One region of the Microbacterium sp. NPDC077184 genome, then DNA from elsewhere that is predicted to be linked to it. Evidence: riboswitches for the same ligand, from Rfam matches in the RefSeq annotation. Region 1 holds a riboswitch; the other holds the start of a gene.
The links. A riboswitch is a leader RNA that binds a small molecule or an ion and turns the genes downstream of it on or off. The one in region 1 is predicted to bind thiamine pyrophosphate.
Positions count from the first base shown of each region.

Region 2: it holds a riboswitch for thiamine pyrophosphate, as region 1 does, so the genes downstream of both, thiM (hydroxyethylthiazole kinase) here and AB0O93_RS15475 (ECF transporter S component) in region 1, are expected to answer to the same signal.

Region 1 is NZ_JBFBMM010000010.1:35,587-43,838, reverse strand. It holds gene AB0O93_RS15485 (energy-coupling factor transporter transmembrane component T) at 1-633, opposite strand, end outside; gene AB0O93_RS15480 (ATP-binding cassette domain-containing protein) at 630-2,087, opposite strand; gene AB0O93_RS15475 (ECF transporter S component) at 2,099-2,734, opposite strand; TPP riboswitch at 2,727-2,836, opposite strand; gene AB0O93_RS15470 (D-alanyl-D-alanine carboxypeptidase) at 2,875-4,287, shown strand; gene AB0O93_RS15465 (DnaJ domain-containing protein) at 4,308-5,267, opposite strand; gene AB0O93_RS15460 (hypothetical protein) at 5,280-5,819, opposite strand; gene AB0O93_RS15455 (LssY C-terminal domain-containing protein) at 5,816-6,664, opposite strand; gene AB0O93_RS15450 (enoyl-CoA hydratase/isomerase family protein) at 6,672-7,733, opposite strand; gene AB0O93_RS15445 (ATP-binding cassette domain-containing protein) at 7,832-8,252, shown strand, end outside.
Region 2 is NZ_JBFBMM010000005.1:31,833-40,084, reverse strand. It holds gene AB0O93_RS10480 (CPBP family glutamic-type intramembrane protease) at 538-1,242, opposite strand; gene AB0O93_RS10475 (hypothetical protein) at 1,295-1,849, opposite strand; gene AB0O93_RS10470 (bifunctional hydroxymethylpyrimidine kinase/phosphomethylpyrimidine kinase) at 1,954-3,504, opposite strand; gene thiE (thiamine phosphate synthase) at 3,501-4,172, opposite strand; gene thiM (hydroxyethylthiazole kinase) at 4,169-5,005, opposite strand; TPP riboswitch at 4,997-5,088, opposite strand; gene AB0O93_RS10455 (hypothetical protein) at 5,457-5,627, shown strand; gene AB0O93_RS10450 (FAD:protein FMN transferase) at 5,755-6,564, opposite strand; gene AB0O93_RS10445 (FMN-binding protein) at 6,561-7,109, opposite strand; gene AB0O93_RS10440 (ferredoxin reductase family protein) at 7,142-8,252, opposite strand, start outside.

The DNA of each region.
Region 1 (8,252 bases):
GCGCGCTTCCATCGCGGTGGCGAGCTTCGCCCCGCGACGGATGGACAGCACGAGCAGCGCGAACGCCATCCCGAGGAACCGGCGCAGCCGCCCCCGGTCGGCAACGCCGCGCGCGCGGCGGGCGAGTTCGAGCGCGCGCCAGTCGTCGAGGAAGAGGCCGACCATCCGCAGGCCCGCGAGAGCGCCGAGCACGAACCGCGCCGGAAGACGCCAGATCTGCGACAGCCCGTCGGCGAGATCGGTGGGGTCGACGCTCGCGAACAGCACGACCGACGGCAGGGCGATGGCGAGCACGCGGAGCGTGGTCGCGAGGGCCAGCTCGAGCGATCCGTCGCTGACGCGCACCGCGAGCCACTCGACGTAGATCTGTCCGCTCGTCCGCCCGTAGAGGGCGATCGTCACGCCGGTGAGCGGAGCGAGAGCCCAGACGAGCCACGTCCGCCGCCAGAACTCGCCCCACCGGAGCCCCGCCCACGGCATCAGGAGCAGCTCGACGAGGAGCGCCGCGCCGGCCGAGACGACGTCGAGGGTCAGCACGAGCGGCACGGTGAGCACCATCGTCGCGGCGAGCTTCGCCACGGGGTTCACCCGCGCCATCGTGCTCGTGCGCGCCCGATCCGGTGCCAGCGTCATCGCGTCGCTCCGCGGATCTCGACCCGCGTGGCACGGAGGGCGCGCACGACGTCGGCGTCATGCGTGATCGTCACGATCGCGGACCCCTCGTCCCGCAGGCGCGCGAGGAGCGCGACCATCTCCGCCCACGTCCGCGCGTCCTGCCCGAACGTCGGCTCATCGAGGACCAGCACCCGGGGCGCCGTGGCGAGCGCCGCGGCCACCGTCAGGCGGCGCTTCTCCCCACCGGAGAGCGTGTACGGGTTGGCTGCGGCCAGATGATCCAGCCGGAGCCGCGCGAGGAGCTCGTCGACCACGGCCTCCCGCGCCGCGGCATCCTGTCCGAGAGCGCGCGGCCCGACCTCGAGCTCCCCCCGCACCGTTCGCTCGAGGAGCTGATGCTCGGGATCCTGGAAGACCGTGCCGATCCGTGTCAGCAGCTGGCGGGAGCGCCAGCGGATCGGTGTGGGACCCGCCCCGGCGGCGAGCGCGTCGGATGCCTCGAGGAGACCGGATGCCGGAGCGATCAGCCCCGCGAGCGTCAGCCCGAGCGTCGACTTCCCCGACCCGTTCGGCCCGGTGATCGCCAGCGCCGCGCCGGCGCGGACCTCCAGGTCGATGCCGGAGGCCACGGGGCTGCCCGCCACCCGCTGCACGGCCAGGTCGCGCGCCCGCAGCAGCACGTCACCGGGCGGCGACGCGGGAGGAGCGGGGTGCGGCGGGGGCGAGGCGGGGACCCAGACCCCGGCATCCGTCAACCGCGCGCGCTCGGCGCCCAGGACCTCGTCGGGTGTCCCGTCGGCGATCACCCCGTCGCCGCCCGCACCGAGGACGACCACGCGCGTGACCAGCGGGAGCCACACCTCCACGCGGTGCTCGACGACCACGAGGGTCGCCGGATGGGCGTCGAGGAGTCCACCGACCGCGGCGCGCACCTCCGCGGCCCCGTCCGGATCGAGGTTGGCGGTGGGTTCGTCGAGCAGGATCAGCCCCGGCCGCATCGCGAGGACGCCGGCCAGCGCCATCCGCTGCTTCTGACCGCCGGAGAGCTCCTTCGTCGGACGGTCCAAGGGGACGTCCAGCCCCACGGCGTCGCGGGCGGCGTGCACGCGCGGCCAGATCTCGTCGTGCGGGATGCCGAGGTTCTCGCAGCCGAAGGCGATGTCGTCGCCCACCCGGGCGAGGATCACCTGCGCGTCGGGATCCTGCAGGAGCAGGCCCGCGCGCCCGCGCGCGGCCTCCGCGGGAACGTCGTCGAGGAGCAGCTCCCCCTCGGACTCGCCCTCCTCGGCACCGCCGAGGACACCCGCGAGCCCCTGGAGGAGCGTGGACTTCCCGGCCCCGGATGCGCCGAGGAGGAGGACCCGCTCCCCCGGCTCGATCCGCAGGTCCACGCCTCGCACCGCCCAGGCGCGCCGCGACGCGTGCCGCCAGCCCCACCCGCGCACCCGCACCGCGGCCGCGGCGCCCGGCATCCGCGACACGCTCAGACGCGGGTGCGGTGCGCGCGACCCGACGCGAACCGGTCGAGCGCGCCGGTGGCGGCGAGCCCGCGCGCGATCGCCCACGACAGGGCACCGGCGATCACCGCGCCCGAGATCATCGTGCTGACGAGGTAGACCACCACGAAGGTGATGTCGGCGCCGGCGTACCAGAGCAGGAGGTTGTTCACGCCGCCGAAGAGCGCGGCCCCGATCCCCGCGAGGACGGCGACCGGCAGCGACCAGCGGCGGTAGAAGAAGGCGAGGAAGACGAGCTCGGCGCCGAGGCCCTGGATGAGGCCCGCCTCGAGCGTGAGGAACGCCCCCCACGTGTTGCCGACCAGCGTGAGGGCCGACACGGCCGCCGCGACGAGTTCGGTGTACACCGCCGCGCCGGGCTTGCGGATGATGAGGGCGCCGAGGACGCCCGCGAACAGCCAGGGTCCGTCGAGGAGTCCCTGGAGCCCCGGCAGGAGCGGTTCGAGGAAGGCGCTCGGACCGCGGTACGCGACGTTCCAGAGCAGGAAGACGAGTCCGCACGCGACGCCGAGGACGCTGGCGACGACGATGTCCACGACGCGCCAGCGGTGGGTCCGCGGCGGCGTCGAGGTGGGGACGGACGTGGACGTGGATGCAGACATCGATGCTCCTCCCTGCGCCGGCATGATCCGGATCAGGTTCGACGGTCGAAGCGTGGTTCGCTTCCTCTCAGCCCGGCTCACCGGACTCCCGTGGTTGTGCGCTCGAGTATAGCGGCGCCCGGGCGCGGTATCTTGGCCGGGTGAGCGTGGACGAAGCCCCCGCGACGACGCGTCGCGCCCGTCGGGAGACCGTCGCGTCGACGACGGGCCCGACCCCGACGGGGGCGCTGGCGTGGGTCGACCCGGAGCGGGTGACGGGCGCGTCGACCCGGACCGACTTCGCCACGGCATCCGCTCCCTTCGTCCCGGTCGAACCCGACCTGCTCGCCGACGCCCCGCGCCGCTCGATCCTGCGCCCGGGGGTCCTCATCCCGGTCGGCGTGTTCGCCGCGCTCGCCGGCGCCTACGCCGCCACCACCCTCCTGTGGCCGCTGCACGCCGTGGCACCGGAAGTGGCCCCCGTGCAGGTCGAGCCGATCGCCTCGGTCGCAGCCGTCCCGGCCTGGCCGGGAGTGGGTTCGGCGGCGATCGCCGTCGAGGGCATCGACGGGACGCTCGCGTCGTCGCTGGATCCGGCATCCATCGCCAGCATCACCAAGGTGGTCACGGCGCTGATGATCCTCGACGAGCTGCCCCTCGCGCCGGGGGAGCAGGGACCGGAGTACCGCTTCGGCTACACCGACATGCTCGAGTACTGGGATTACCGCGCCCGTGGCGAGTCCGCCCTCGACGTGCCCATCGACGGAGTGCTCACCGAGTATCAGATGCTCGAGGGCATCCTCGTGGGCTCGGCGAACAACTACGCCGAGCGTCTCGCGTCGACGATCTGGCCCTCGGACCAGGTCTTCTCCTCGGCGGCGCGCTCCTGGCTGTCGACCCACGGCATCCCCGGGGTGACCGTCGTCGAGCCGACGGGGATCGACGGCGGCAACACCGCGACGGCCGAGTCGCTCATCCCCCTGGCCAAGAAGGCGATGGAGAACCCGGTCGTCGCCGAGATCGTCGCGAAACAGGCCGTCGAGCTCCCGGGCGCCGGCCGGGTGGAGAACACCAACGGACTCCTCGCCGACCCCGGCGTCCTCGGCATCAAGACCGGCACCCTCGACGCGTGGAATCTCCTGTCGGCGAAGGATGTCGTCGCCGGCGACACCACCGTCCGGCTGTACGCCGCGGTCCTCGGTCAGCCCGACGACGCCGCACGGGTCGAGGCCTCGCGCGCGCTGTACGCGCAGCTGGAGCAGGAGCTGCAGCCTCGACCGTCCGTCACCGCCGACACCGTCGCGGGGCTCGTCCGCACGGAATGGGGCGAAGAGGTCTCGATCGTCACCGCGAGCGACGCGGCCGTCGTCCTGTGGAACGGCGGTGCCGGAACGGTGTCGACCCGGTACGACCTCGGCGACGCCCGCACCGCCGGCGACGTCGTCGGAGCGCTCTCGGTCGACGGTCCGCTCGACGACGCCCTCGTCGACCTGCGGCTGGCCGAAGACATCGAGCCCCCGAGCGCCTGGTGGCGCCTCACCCACCCGCTCGAGCTCTTCGGCCTCGACGACTGAGGCGGGAACCGGCGCGGACCTCAGGCGAAGCGGACGCGCTGCTGCAGCCGCGTGCGGGCGTCGAAGACCTCGTTGCCGCCCATCGCGCGCGCGCCCGTGAGCCCGCGACGGAGGATCGTCGACAGCGCACTGCGGGCGACGACCGCGACGGGCACGCCGCGCACCTTGCCGAGCTCGGTGATCGCCTGATCGAGGTCGTCATCGGGAAGCACCACGATCGCGCCGCGGAACCGCACCCCCGCCGCACGCCCCATGCCGCGCACGCGCGCGACGAGGTCCGCGATCGGCGTGCCCACCACACCGTCGCCCACGATCTCGCCGCGGCGGACACCGACCGGTCCGCCGAAGTCCTCCGACAGCACCCCGTAGAGGCCGCTCGGGCCCAGCACGATGTGGTCGATCTTGTCGTCGGGCCCCGCGTCGCGTCCTTCGGCCATCACGTCGTGCCACACCGTGTACCCCATGCCGAGATCGGCGACGATGCGGGCGGTCGCCTCCTCGGCGAGCGCGTCGGCGAGGAGGCGCCGCAGATGGTGCGGGGCGGTGCGCACGAGAGCGGGGTCGTACGGGTCCTCCAGCGGAACGCCGCGGCCGACCCACTCGCGCATGAGGTCGAGGTAGCGTTCGCGTCGCCAGCCGCCCGGATGCCCGTGCGAGCGGGCGCGCGGACGGGTGTCGCGCGAGGCCGCCCGCGGGGCGCGCCAGGAGGTGGCATCGGAGGCCGACCCCGCGGCATCCGACCACTCCGGCGCCTCGCTCGAGCCGAAGCCGTGCCCGCGGTCGTACGCCGCGCGCGCATCGGCGGTGCCGACGAGCTCCCACGCGCGCTGGACCTGCACGAAGGTCGCGGCGTCACCGCCGGTGTCGGGGTGGGTCTGTCGCAGTCGCAGGCGGTAGGCCTTGCGGAGGGCGTCGTCGTCGACGTCGGGGGCGACCCCCAGCACGTCGTACGCGGAGGCCGACAGCGGGCTGTCGAACATCCCGCTCCTTCCTCAGTCGTTCTCGGGTCGTCTCTCGTTCCGGCGGGCGTAAGCCGCCGCGCTGCGGCTCGACAGCGCGAGCAGCAGCAGGATGTCCAGGCTCAGCGACAGGAACGTCCCGTCCAGGGTGATCTCCTCGCCCCGCACCCACCACGCGGTGAACACGGTGCTGATGGAGATGACCGAGAACAGCATGACGAGCACGCGCGGCCAGTTATGGCCACGATAGATCAGGATTCCGAGCACGGCGTCGGCGAGGACCAGGATTCCGCCGCCGACGAGCACGACGCCGAGGAGGAGCGAGCGGACCTCCGGATCGTTGAGCGCCGCATCGGATGCCGTGACGGTGCCGAAGAGGGAGTCCCATTCCCGCGCGAGCTCCAGGAGCACGAAGGCCCCGGCGATCGCGCGGAGCAGCACCAGGAACGTCCCCGCGACCGTCGTCGCCGGGCGCGGCATGTCCGGGTCGTAACGCACGGGCGACAGCAGCCTCGCACCCGGCTCGTACGCCGGGCGCTTGCCGGGCACATGCGGAGGGGGTGCAGAACTCACGACGTCGCCTCCTCACCGCGCGGCTGCGCGTCGCCGGTCACGGCGCGGACATCGATGATCGGCAGATCCCCGTCGGTGCGGATGCTGTCTCCGCCGCCGTTGCGGGAGTGGTACCCGGTGGCGAAGTCGGCGATGACGTCCACCCGCACGCGCGGGTCGGCCTCCGACACGGTACGGACGATGTGGTCGCGCTCGACATCCGTGTCGGCGTCGATCTTGTGGGTGACCTGGAGGGTGAACAGCGACAGGCCCACGCGCGTGTCGAAGGTGCCCGCCGCGAGCCAGTCCACCCGGGTTCCGCCGGGAAGCAGCCAGCCGTCCGGGCACCGCCAGAACCGCACGTGGTGGCGCTGGGCGGGATTGCCGTCGACCTCCTGCTGGTAGGCGAAGTCCTGCTGCCGCCCGAACAGGAACAGCGGGCTCACCGGAGCCTCGTGGTAGCTGCGCCGACGAAGCGTCGAGGTGATGATCCGCCACGACGACGCGAGGGTGACCGGGTCGGCCTTGGTCCATCCGGCGCGGCGCATCGCCTGCTCGATCTGCGCGCCCTCGCCGAGGAGGGCGAGGTTCACGGGATCGCCGAGGAGGCCGTCGCTCGTGCGCGTGCGGCCGATGAAGTAGTCCGGCACGTAGACGGTCGTGAGGATCCGGTGCAGGCGCGGCAGCACCAGGTAGGCCAGCAGCACCCAGAAGCCGATGAAGAACGGCAGCCCCCACCACCCCACGCGGAACGACTCGGTGAAGCTGAGGTAGGCCAGCCACACCGCCGCGAGGCCCGCGAAGACGAAGAAGAACCAGTCGACGGCGATGCCGAGCGAGTACGTCCGTCGGCGGGTCCGGGTCATCGTCCCCTCACCCCCGGAGCGGCTCGTCGGGGACGAAGGCGAGAGCGGATGCCGCGAGTCCGGGATCGATCTCCGCGAGCGTCGCGGGCTGCCACCGGGGCGACCGGTCCTTGTCGATGAGCTGCGCGCGGACGCCCTCGGGAAGGTCGGGCTGGGTGTGGGCGAACCACATCACCAGCCCGTACTCCTGAGCGAGCGCCGCACGGAGGTCGGGCAGCTCGCGCGCGCGGCGGACGGCGGCGAGGGTCACCGTCAGCGCCGTCGGCGAGAGCTCCTCGAGGGTGTCGGCGGCGGCGTGCGCGGCATCCTCGTCGCGCGCCCGGAGCCGCTCGATGATCTCGGGGACCGTGTCGGCGGCGAACGCGTCGTCGATCCAGACGCGCGCGGCGGCGAGGCGGGACGGTTCCGGCGTCTCGTCGAAGAGGAGCACGAGCTCGGTCGGGGTCTCCGGATCCGCACGCCGCTCGAACGCCTCGCGGAGGGCGTCGAGGTGCGCGCGGGGCACGCAGTGGTCGGCGAATCCGGCGTAGACCGCGTCGCCGGCATCCATCGTCCCGCCGGTGAGCGCGAGGAACTCCCCGAGCCTGCCCGGCGCGCGGGCGAGCAGCCACGAACCGCCGACGTCCGGGGTGAACCCGATCCGGGTCTCGGGCATCGCCAGGCGCGAGGTCTCGGTGACGATGCGAATCGCCGCGTGGCCGGCGACGCCGATGCCGCCTCCCATCGTGATGCCGTCGGCGAGCGCGATGACGGGCTTCGGATACTCGGCGATGCGGGCGTTGAGCGCGTACTCCTCCTGGAAGAAGAGCGCCACCTCCGCCGGGCGTCCCGCGGTGATGCGGGCCGCGAGGTCGCGCACGTCGCCGCCCGCGCAGAGCCCCCGGTCGCCCGCTCCGTCGATGAGGACGGCCTCGATGTCGGTGTCGTCCTCCCACCCGTCGAGCGCGGCGTGCAGGGCGCGGATCATCTCGAGGTCGAGGGCGTTGATCGCACGGGGCCGATTGAGCGTCAGCCACCCGAGTCTGCCCGCGGGACGGGCGAGGACGGTGGGCGCGGCGTCGTCGGTCACGGCACACACGTTACCGGGGCGTTTCTGCATCGCCGCGTCCGTTCCGACAGGATGGGAGGACCTGACCGCAGAACGACGACACCGACGAAAGGCGCGGCATGCCCGACGCACTGGCGCTCGAGTTCACCGGACTCACGAAAGACTTCGGCCGCATCCGCGCCGTCTCCGACTTCACCGCCCGCGTCGAACCCGGACGGGTGACGGGCTTCCTCGGTCCCAACGGCGCGGGGAAGACCACCACCCTCCGCATGTTGCTGGGACTCGTCCGCGCCACTCACGGGTCGGCGACCATCGGCGGGCGTCCCTACGCCGAGCTGCGGCATCCGCTGCGCTCCGTGGGTGCCGCGCTCGAAGCCTCCAGCTTCCACCCGGGCCGCACCGGCGCGGGGCATCTCCGGGTCCTCGCCGCGGCGGCCGGCCTCCCCCGCACCCGTGTGGACGAGACCCTCGCCCTCGTCGGACTCTCGGATGCCGCCGGCCGGAAGGTCGGGGGCTACTCGCTCGGCATGCGCCAGCGGC
Region 2 (8,252 bases), on a different contig from region 1:
GATCGCGCTCTGGATCGCGGCGGCGGTCATCGTCGGCATCCTGATCGGAGGGATGATCCGTCGCCGAGATCGGTGACTCGCCGGGCAGTCCTCCGTTCACTCGTCGCGTCCTGCGGGTGGGAAGCGGCAGCACCCGCACGAGGCGACACGTGAACCGGGGAGGTGGGGCCTCCGGATCCGGCTTTCGGCCGGTGGGGCGGGCCCAACTCCTCAAGAACGGCGGCGGTGCGCGCGAACACTCCGCTGAGAGGCCGACCGGCGCGCGAAACGGAGGAGTTCGGTACAGCACGGAGCCGCTTCCGGCAGACCGGCCGCACCCGCGACACCGCCCCCGGGCAAAAATGAAGCGGCCCGCGGTGGGGGGCCGCGGGCCGCTGCCCGTCCGGATGATACGAGTCGCACCCGAAGCGACGATCTAGGACGGACATGAAGAGCAGGCTGGGGTCCGTACTCTCGAGCTCCAGCCTACGCAGGCGCCACAGCCGACGTCTGTAGGCCTTTCGGGGGACAAAACAGCCGAAAAGCACCCGAAAACGGTTAGAGAACGATGAGAAGGATGCCGAGGGCGTTGAAAACGACGTGTGCGACGAGGGCGCCGCCGATCCGTCCGGTCACCACCGCGAGCACCCCGCATCCGACTCCGATCCCGATCGTCCCGACCAGGAGGCCCACCGGCGCCAGCGGTCCGAGCGTGACCAGGTGGAGCACCACGAACGCCACCGTCGACACGGCCACCGCGATGACGGCGGCAACCACGCGAACCCACCCCGCAAGGGCATCGACGATCGCGCGCAGCATCAACCCGCGGAAGAACACCTCCTCCACGACGGGCGCCACTACGACCGCCCCCAGCACGCCGACCGTGACGACGCCGACCGGGGCGCCGAACGGTCCGCCGAGGGTCCCGGTCGTCGGCTGGACCACCTCGACGGCGGCGCGCACCACGAGCGCGATCGCCACACCCACGAGGGCGTCATTCCATCGCCACGGACGGATTCCGAGCACCCGCCCGACCGCACCGCGCCCCGCCCACCGCGCGGCGACCAGAGCACCCGCCGTGAGCGGGAGCGCGACGAAGGCGAGCGCCAGCAAGGGGCGTTCGAGCTCGCCGAGCATCCAGAACCACCCGGGTCCGGTCCCGTCCGCACCGGCGCCCTCGTCGGTCCACAGCAACAGCCCCGCGGTCACGAGCCATGCCGCCGCTGCCACGGCGAGCGCGAAAGACGGCCGGGTGTAGGCCACCCGACCGTCTTTCGTGAGCGTTGTCACCGCGGAGTGCGCGGATTCAGCGAGGTCAGACGCGCGATGCGCGGCGACGTGCCGCCGCGGCCGCAACCGCGATGCCGCCGACGCCGAGCGCGCCGACGCCGAGCCACAGAGCTGCGCCGGGGACGTCGCCACCGGTGGCGGGCAGGCCGCCCTCCGCGCCGGAGCCGCCGGTGCCGCCGGAGGCCGAGCCCTCGATGACGGTGATCGCGAGCGAGTCGGCGAAGGAACCGAACTCGCCGCCGTCCTGCGTGACGGTGATCTCGTACTCGGCCGCGGTCGGCGGGGTGAAGGTCGCCGAGGTCTCACCGTTCACGACATCCTTCGTGACGGATGCCGAGCTCACCGCGGACGCGGAGACCGAGGTGAGGGTCACGCCCTGGACGACGCCGGGGCCGGTGACGGTGAAGGTGGCGGGGAAGTCGTCGTTGAACGCGACGCAGCTGATCGTGGCCGACTGGCCGACGGCGACGGTTCCGGGGCTGACGGTGCAGCCGATGTCGACGGGATAGGCGTGGGCCGCGGAAGCGCCGGTCAAGACGATGGCACCGGCAACTGCGACAGCCGCGAGGGATTTCTTCATGGGGAGTTCCGTATCTTTTGGGGAGTGGTTGTGTAGCGACCCTCGGGCAGGTCTATGTCCGAGCAACCATAGCGACTCTCAGGAAAAACGCAGAATTGCCACAGTTACAACCCGGTAACGATCGCGTGCCGCTGCCGCGCTGCGGGAGCGAGCGTCTTCCCGGCCTCGGCGAAGAACGCGACTTCGTGGCGCGACGACCGGAGGAACGCCCCGAGCATCGCCGCACGCGTTCCCTCGTCCGCCGCCGCGGCGGCCGTCGTCACGATCTCGATCGCCCGGGCGGTGGATGCCGCGAACGCCGCGTCTCCGTAGGTGTCGAGCCAGGAGCGGTAGGGGTGATCGGCATGGGACAGAGCATGCAGGCGGGTTCCGACATCCTGATACAGCCAGAAGCAGGGCAGCAGCCCCGCGATGAGCACCGCGTAGTCTCCCCGCGCGGCGACGGCGAGCAGATGGTCGAGGTACGCGACCGTGACGGGCGCCGGGGTGACGGCATCCGTTCCCGCGGACTCCCCCAGCCAGCTCTCGTGCAGCTGCATCTCGGCGGCCAGCGCCCCGTGCGCGCCGAGGGCCCAGAACGCCTGCGCCTCCTGGTCGGGGGCTCGTCGGCTGGCCTCCGCGAGCACCCGCGCGTAGTCGCGGAGGTACAGCGCATCCTGGGCGAGGTAGGCCGTGAACTCGTCTCGGGCGAGTGTGCCGTCACCCAGCCCGCGGACGAACGGCAGCGCATCGATCGCGGCACGCTCCGTCGCGATCTCCTCCCACCAGTCGTTCCGCACAGCCTCGGGCGTCGGGCGCGTCGACAGCCCGCCGCGCGCCCAGAGCCCCGCGAAGTGGCTGACCGGGCCGTTCCCGTGCCCGACCTCGAGCTCCGCGCCGTGCCGGATGCTCTCGGCCAGCCATCGCTTGGTCTCCGCCGTCGCCGTCGCCCAGTCCCCCGTTCGCGCGACGCGGGTCGCGAGCGCCGCCGACAGCGAGCACCCGGTGCCGTGCGTGTTCGACGTGTCGATCCGGATGCCGGAGAACTCGACCACGTCGCCGTCGGGAGACACGAGTGCGTCCGGCATCCGCTGTCCGCCGTCCTCACGCCCGAGGTGCCCGCCCTTGGCGAGCACGCACACGCCGTGCCGGTCGGCGACGCGCGCCGCCTGCGCGAGCACCTCGTCCCAGCCCGTCGCCACCGGCTCCCCCGCAAGGATCGCGAGCTCCGGAATGTTCGGCGTCACCAGGTCGACCCGCGCGACGAGCGCCCGCAGCGCCTCCTCGGCTTCGCGGTCGAGCAGGCGATCGCCGCTCGTGGCGATCATGACCGGGTCCAGCACGACCACCGGCGGACGCACCCGCACGAGCCACTCCTCGACCGCGTGGATCACCTCGACCGTGCCGAGCATCCCGATCTTCACGGCGTCGATCGCGACGTCGTCCGAGACGGCATCCAGCTGCTGGGCGAGGAATTCCACGGGCGGCATATGGACCGCGCGCACCCCACGCGTGTTCTGCGCGACGAGCGCGGTGACCACCGCCATGCCGTATCCGCCGTTCGCGGCGATGCTCTTGAGATCGGCCTGGACGCCCGCCCCGCCGGTCGGGTCCGTCCCCGCGACGCTCAGCACCCGCGGCACGGCCCGCGGCACGACCCGCAGCCGCCCGCTCATTCGCCGACCTCCCACGCACGCCGAAGTTCTCGGGCAGCGGATGCCGGATCCGCCGCCGCGCACACCGCCGACACCACCGCGGCACCGGCTGCCCCGGCGGCTCGCAGCCGCGGCAGATCGGCGGCGGTCACGCCCCCGATCGCGACGGACGGCATGGCGACGGATGCCGCGAGCTCGGCGAACCGCGCATGCCCGAGCGGTGCGGGCGCATCCTTCTTCGTCTGCGTGACGTGGAGCGCGCCGATCCCGACGTAGTCGATGCGCGCCGGGCTCGACGCGGCCTCGGCAAGCTGTGCCGGAGTCGCGGCGCTGAGTCCGAGCACGGTGTCGTCGCCGATGAGTTCCCGCACGACCGGCGCCGGCAGATCGGACTGGCCGACGTGCACGCCGTGGGCGCGGCCGGCGAACCCGCGCGGGAACGCCCGGCGCGCGGCGAGGTAGACGTCGACGCGGTCGTTGACGAGCAGCGCGACCTCGTCGGGCAGCGCCTCGGCGAGGCGGACGACGGTGTCGAGGAACGCCGCCGCGGCGGCATCCTTCTCCCGCACCTGCACCGCGGTGACTCCGCCGCGCGCGGCGGCGACGGCGACGTCGACGAGGTCGTGCCCGGCACCCGTCGCCTGACGTGTGTCGGTGACGAGGTAGACCGAGAGGTCGAGGCGGGTCATGCGGGCGACTCCCCGGTCGCGTCGATCGAGATGACCGCCGCGCGGCGGAGCGCATCGCCGTCGACCTCGGCGAGCGCGTCGAGGAACCCCACCGCGAAGCTGCCGGGACCGCTCGCCCGCGCCGCGGCGCGCTGCGCGGCGACCGTGTACACCGTGATCGCAGCGACGGTGGTGGCGAGACGGTCGTCATTGACGGCCGCGAAGGCCGCCATGACCGCGCCGAGCGCGCAGCCGCCGCCCGTGACCTGCGTCAGGAGCGGAGTGCCGTTGGAGATCCGAACGCTCTCGCGTCCGTCGGTCACGAGGTCGACCGGGCCAGAGACCGCGACGATGCCGCCGGTCCGGAGGGCGAGGGCGCGGGCGTGCGGCTCGGCGGCGGCGAGGTCGTCGGCGGCGTCGACGCCGCGCCCGCCCACCCCGGCACCGCCGACCGCGATGATCTCGGAGGCGTTCCCCCGGACGATCGTCGGACCGGCATCCCGCAGCTCGAAGCCGAGCGGCGTCCGCACCGGAAGCGCGCCGACGGCGACCGGGTCGAGGACCCACGGGGTCCCGGCATCCGTCGCCGATGTCACCGCCTCCCGCATCGCGGTGCGTTGCTCGGCGGTCGGCGTCCCGAGGTTGACGAGGAGCCCCGAGGCGATGGCCGCGAAGGGCCCCGCCTCGTCGGGGATGTCGACCATCGCGGCCGACGCCCCGAGGGCGAGCAGCGCGTTCGCGGTGAAATTCACCACGACGCTGTTGGTGATGCAGTGCACAAGGGGCGCGGATCTCCGCACCTCCTGCAGCGCATCGACGGAGAACTCGAGCAGGTGCTGTGGCGTGCGCGTCATGCGCGACATCCCTTCGCTAGTACGAACTAGATCAGGTTCGACGGGTGTCATCTCAGCCCCGTGGGGCACCCCGTGTCACGTGTGCGCTCCACCCTACCGAGGCCCGGATGCCGGGGGTCGGCCGGCCGGTCCGGCCGGTCCGGAGCCGCAGCGCGGTGAAAGCGCGGGGAGATTCGGTCGTGTCGGCGGCGTGTCGCGGCCGGAGACGTCGATTTCTCCCCGGGGTTTCACGAGGTGCGGCCGAGACCGCCTCGACCGGCGTCCTCTGCGGCGCGCCGAGGCGGCCTCTACTGCCGCGTCGTTCTCGGCCGTTTCCGGTCAAGAACGCGGCATATCCGGGGCCCGGCACCCGGCCGCACGGCCCGAAACGGCCGCTCACCCCGCGTTCTTCACCGCGTGGACCGGCGCACGGCCCCTGGCCCCGCGGGCCACACCGGGTTACTCTCGCGGCATGTCCTCCAACCCGCGCCGGCCGTCGCTGTTCGCCCGCATCCGGCAGTTCTTCCGGCCGGCGACCGAGACCTACGACTCGCGCCGCTCGGGCGGCGCCGAGGCGGGCACGCCCCAGCCGCACCACGACCCCGCCACCGACCAGCGCCGCGGATACGGCGTCTGGGGCTGACACCGGGGCGCCGCCAGAGACCCCGCGGTGAAACCCCGGGGCGAATCAGGCCCGCACCCCGGTCTCAGACGCTGAATCCGCCGATTTCTCCCCACGGTTTCACGCGCAGCCGCGCGCACGCCGCCCCTCACGCGGCGGCGGGTGAGGTCTGCACCTCGATCCCGCCGAGGAAGCGCCGCACCCTTCCGTCCGGACTCACCACGACCCCCGACGCTTCCGGGATCCGCCCCGCCCAGGACAGGTCCTCGATCCCCGCGACCACCGCGGCGGTGGCGAACACGTCGGCGCGGGTGAGACTGTCGGCGATCACCGTCGCCGACGCCGCCCCCGTCGCGGGCGCTCCCGTGCGCGGGTCGACGATGTGCGCGCCCCGCTCCGCGGTTCCGGATGTCGCGACGGCACCGTTGCGCACCGGAACCGTCGCGATCACCCGGCCGGCATCCGCGGGATCGACGATGCCGACGTTCCACGTCCAGTCCGCGCCGTCCGCCGCGAAGAGCTGCATGTCGCCGCCGACGGTGAGACCCGCAGCCTGCACCCGCCCCGGCTCGTCGAGCAGCGGAGCGAGCCACATCCTCGCCGCGCGTTCGACGGCCCATCCCTTCACGAGACCGGTCGGATCGAACTCCCCCGCGAACTCGGCGCGGAAGAGGCCGCCCGTGTCGCGCTCGGCCGCGGCGCACGCCGCGACGACCTTGGCGTAGAGGGGGTCGGCGTCCCAGACCGCGAGCTCGCCCCGCGCGATGCGACGGAGGTCGGAGTCGTCGCGGTACGTCGAGAAGACCCGATCCGCCCGCCGCAGCTCGGTCATGCATCCGCGAACGACGTCTGCGAAGGCGACCGGCGCGAGGTCGCCGATGACGTGGATGCTCGCAGTGCTTCCCATGACCGGAGCGGCATGCACGTGGCGCGGCGGCCGCCGCCGGGCGGCGGTCATGCCCGCGCCTCATCGAGCGCGCTCTGCAGCGACCGCGTGTAGCCGTCGCTCGTGTACGTCGCGCCGGACACCATGTGGATCTCGGCGGACTGCGCGTCGATCGTCTCGGACACGAGCACCGGCAGCGCGCGCTCGTTGATCTGGCGGTCGCGCGAATTCCCCGACGGATACTGCGGCACCTGCACATCGGTGATCTGCCCGCCCGCCACCGTGATCTGCACCTGGACCGGGCCGTAGCGTGTGCCCGCCGTGGTGCCGGTGTAGGTGCCGTCCGTGAACCCGCTGCTCGTCGACGCGGATGCCGCGTCCGACGCTCCCGCCCCCGTATCGGTCGCGGCCCCCGACCCTGTCGCGGCCGCCGACCCCGACGCCGTCGCGGACGCCGAACCGGTCCCGCCCGACCCCGCGGCGGCCGCGGCATCCGTTCCGGCCGTGCTCGCGGAATCGAGCGCGGCCGCCGGAGCCTCGACGTGCGACGTGCGGTACCCGAAGAGCAGCACCAGGCCGCTCAGGGTGACCAGGATGCTGTAGACGATCTTCTTCATGATGCGCTCCTCGAAGGACGATCGGATGCCGATCAGATGCTGAACGATTCGGTGTGGATGCGCGCCCGCGGGACCCCGGCGGCGCGGAGGTCGGCGACGACGGAGTCCATCCATCCCGCCGGTCCGCAGACGTAGGCGTCGTACTCCTGCAGGTCGGGTGCGAGGTGGCGCAGCGCCTCGCGTCCGCTCCACCGCGCGTGCGTGGCGGGGAGCCAGGTCGATTCGGATGCCGCGCGCCGGCCGATCAGCGGCACGTGGCGCAAGCCCCGCTCTCGCACCAGCCGCGTGATCGCGTCGGAACGCAACGCCGCGCCCGCCGTGGAATCCCGGGTGATCAGCGTCGCGGCGCCGGGGGCGTACGCCTCTCCCTTGAGAAGCGACACGAGCGGCGCGACTCCCGCGCCGGCTCCGATCATCAGCAGCTTCGGGGTGGTGCGCGCCTCGCCGGTGAGGTGTCCGTACGGGCCCTCGATGAGCACCCGCGTCCCGGGCCGCAGCCGCGCGAGGCGCGCGGTGCCGTCGCCGACGACGTGGGCCGAGATCGACAGACGGTCCGCGGTCGGCGCGGCCGAGAGCGAGAACGGGTGCCCGCGCGTCCAGCCGGGGCCGTCCAGGAACCGCCACACGAAGAACTGCCCGGCGCGCGCCCGCAGCCGCCCCAGCGCCCGCCCCTGCATGTGGACCGTGATGCCGGCATCCCCGTCCCGCTCGACATCCGTCACACGGATGCCGTGACGCAGTGATCGTGCCAGCGGCAGACCGATCCGGAAGATGAGCACCGCCGCCGCGGCCGCGGCCCACAGCGTCCACCAGTAGACGGCGGCTGCGGGAAGGGCGGTGAAGTCGGCGCCGGTCCACAGCTGGTGCGGCAGGGCGAGGCCGACGCCGATGTAGGCGTACAGGTGCAGGAGGTGCCACGACTCGTAGCGGAGTCGACGACGCGCGCGACGGATCGAGGTGACGGTCACCCCGACGATGAGGAGGGTGCCGATGGTCGCGAGGAGCATGCCCGGGTAGTCCCAGACGAACTCCCACAGCTGCGCGAGCGGGTCGATCCCCGCCGCGGCGGCGTAACCGGCCACGAGGAGTCCGATGTGGGCGAGCATCAGCCAGAACGACCAGAAGCCCGTCGTGCGGTGTGCG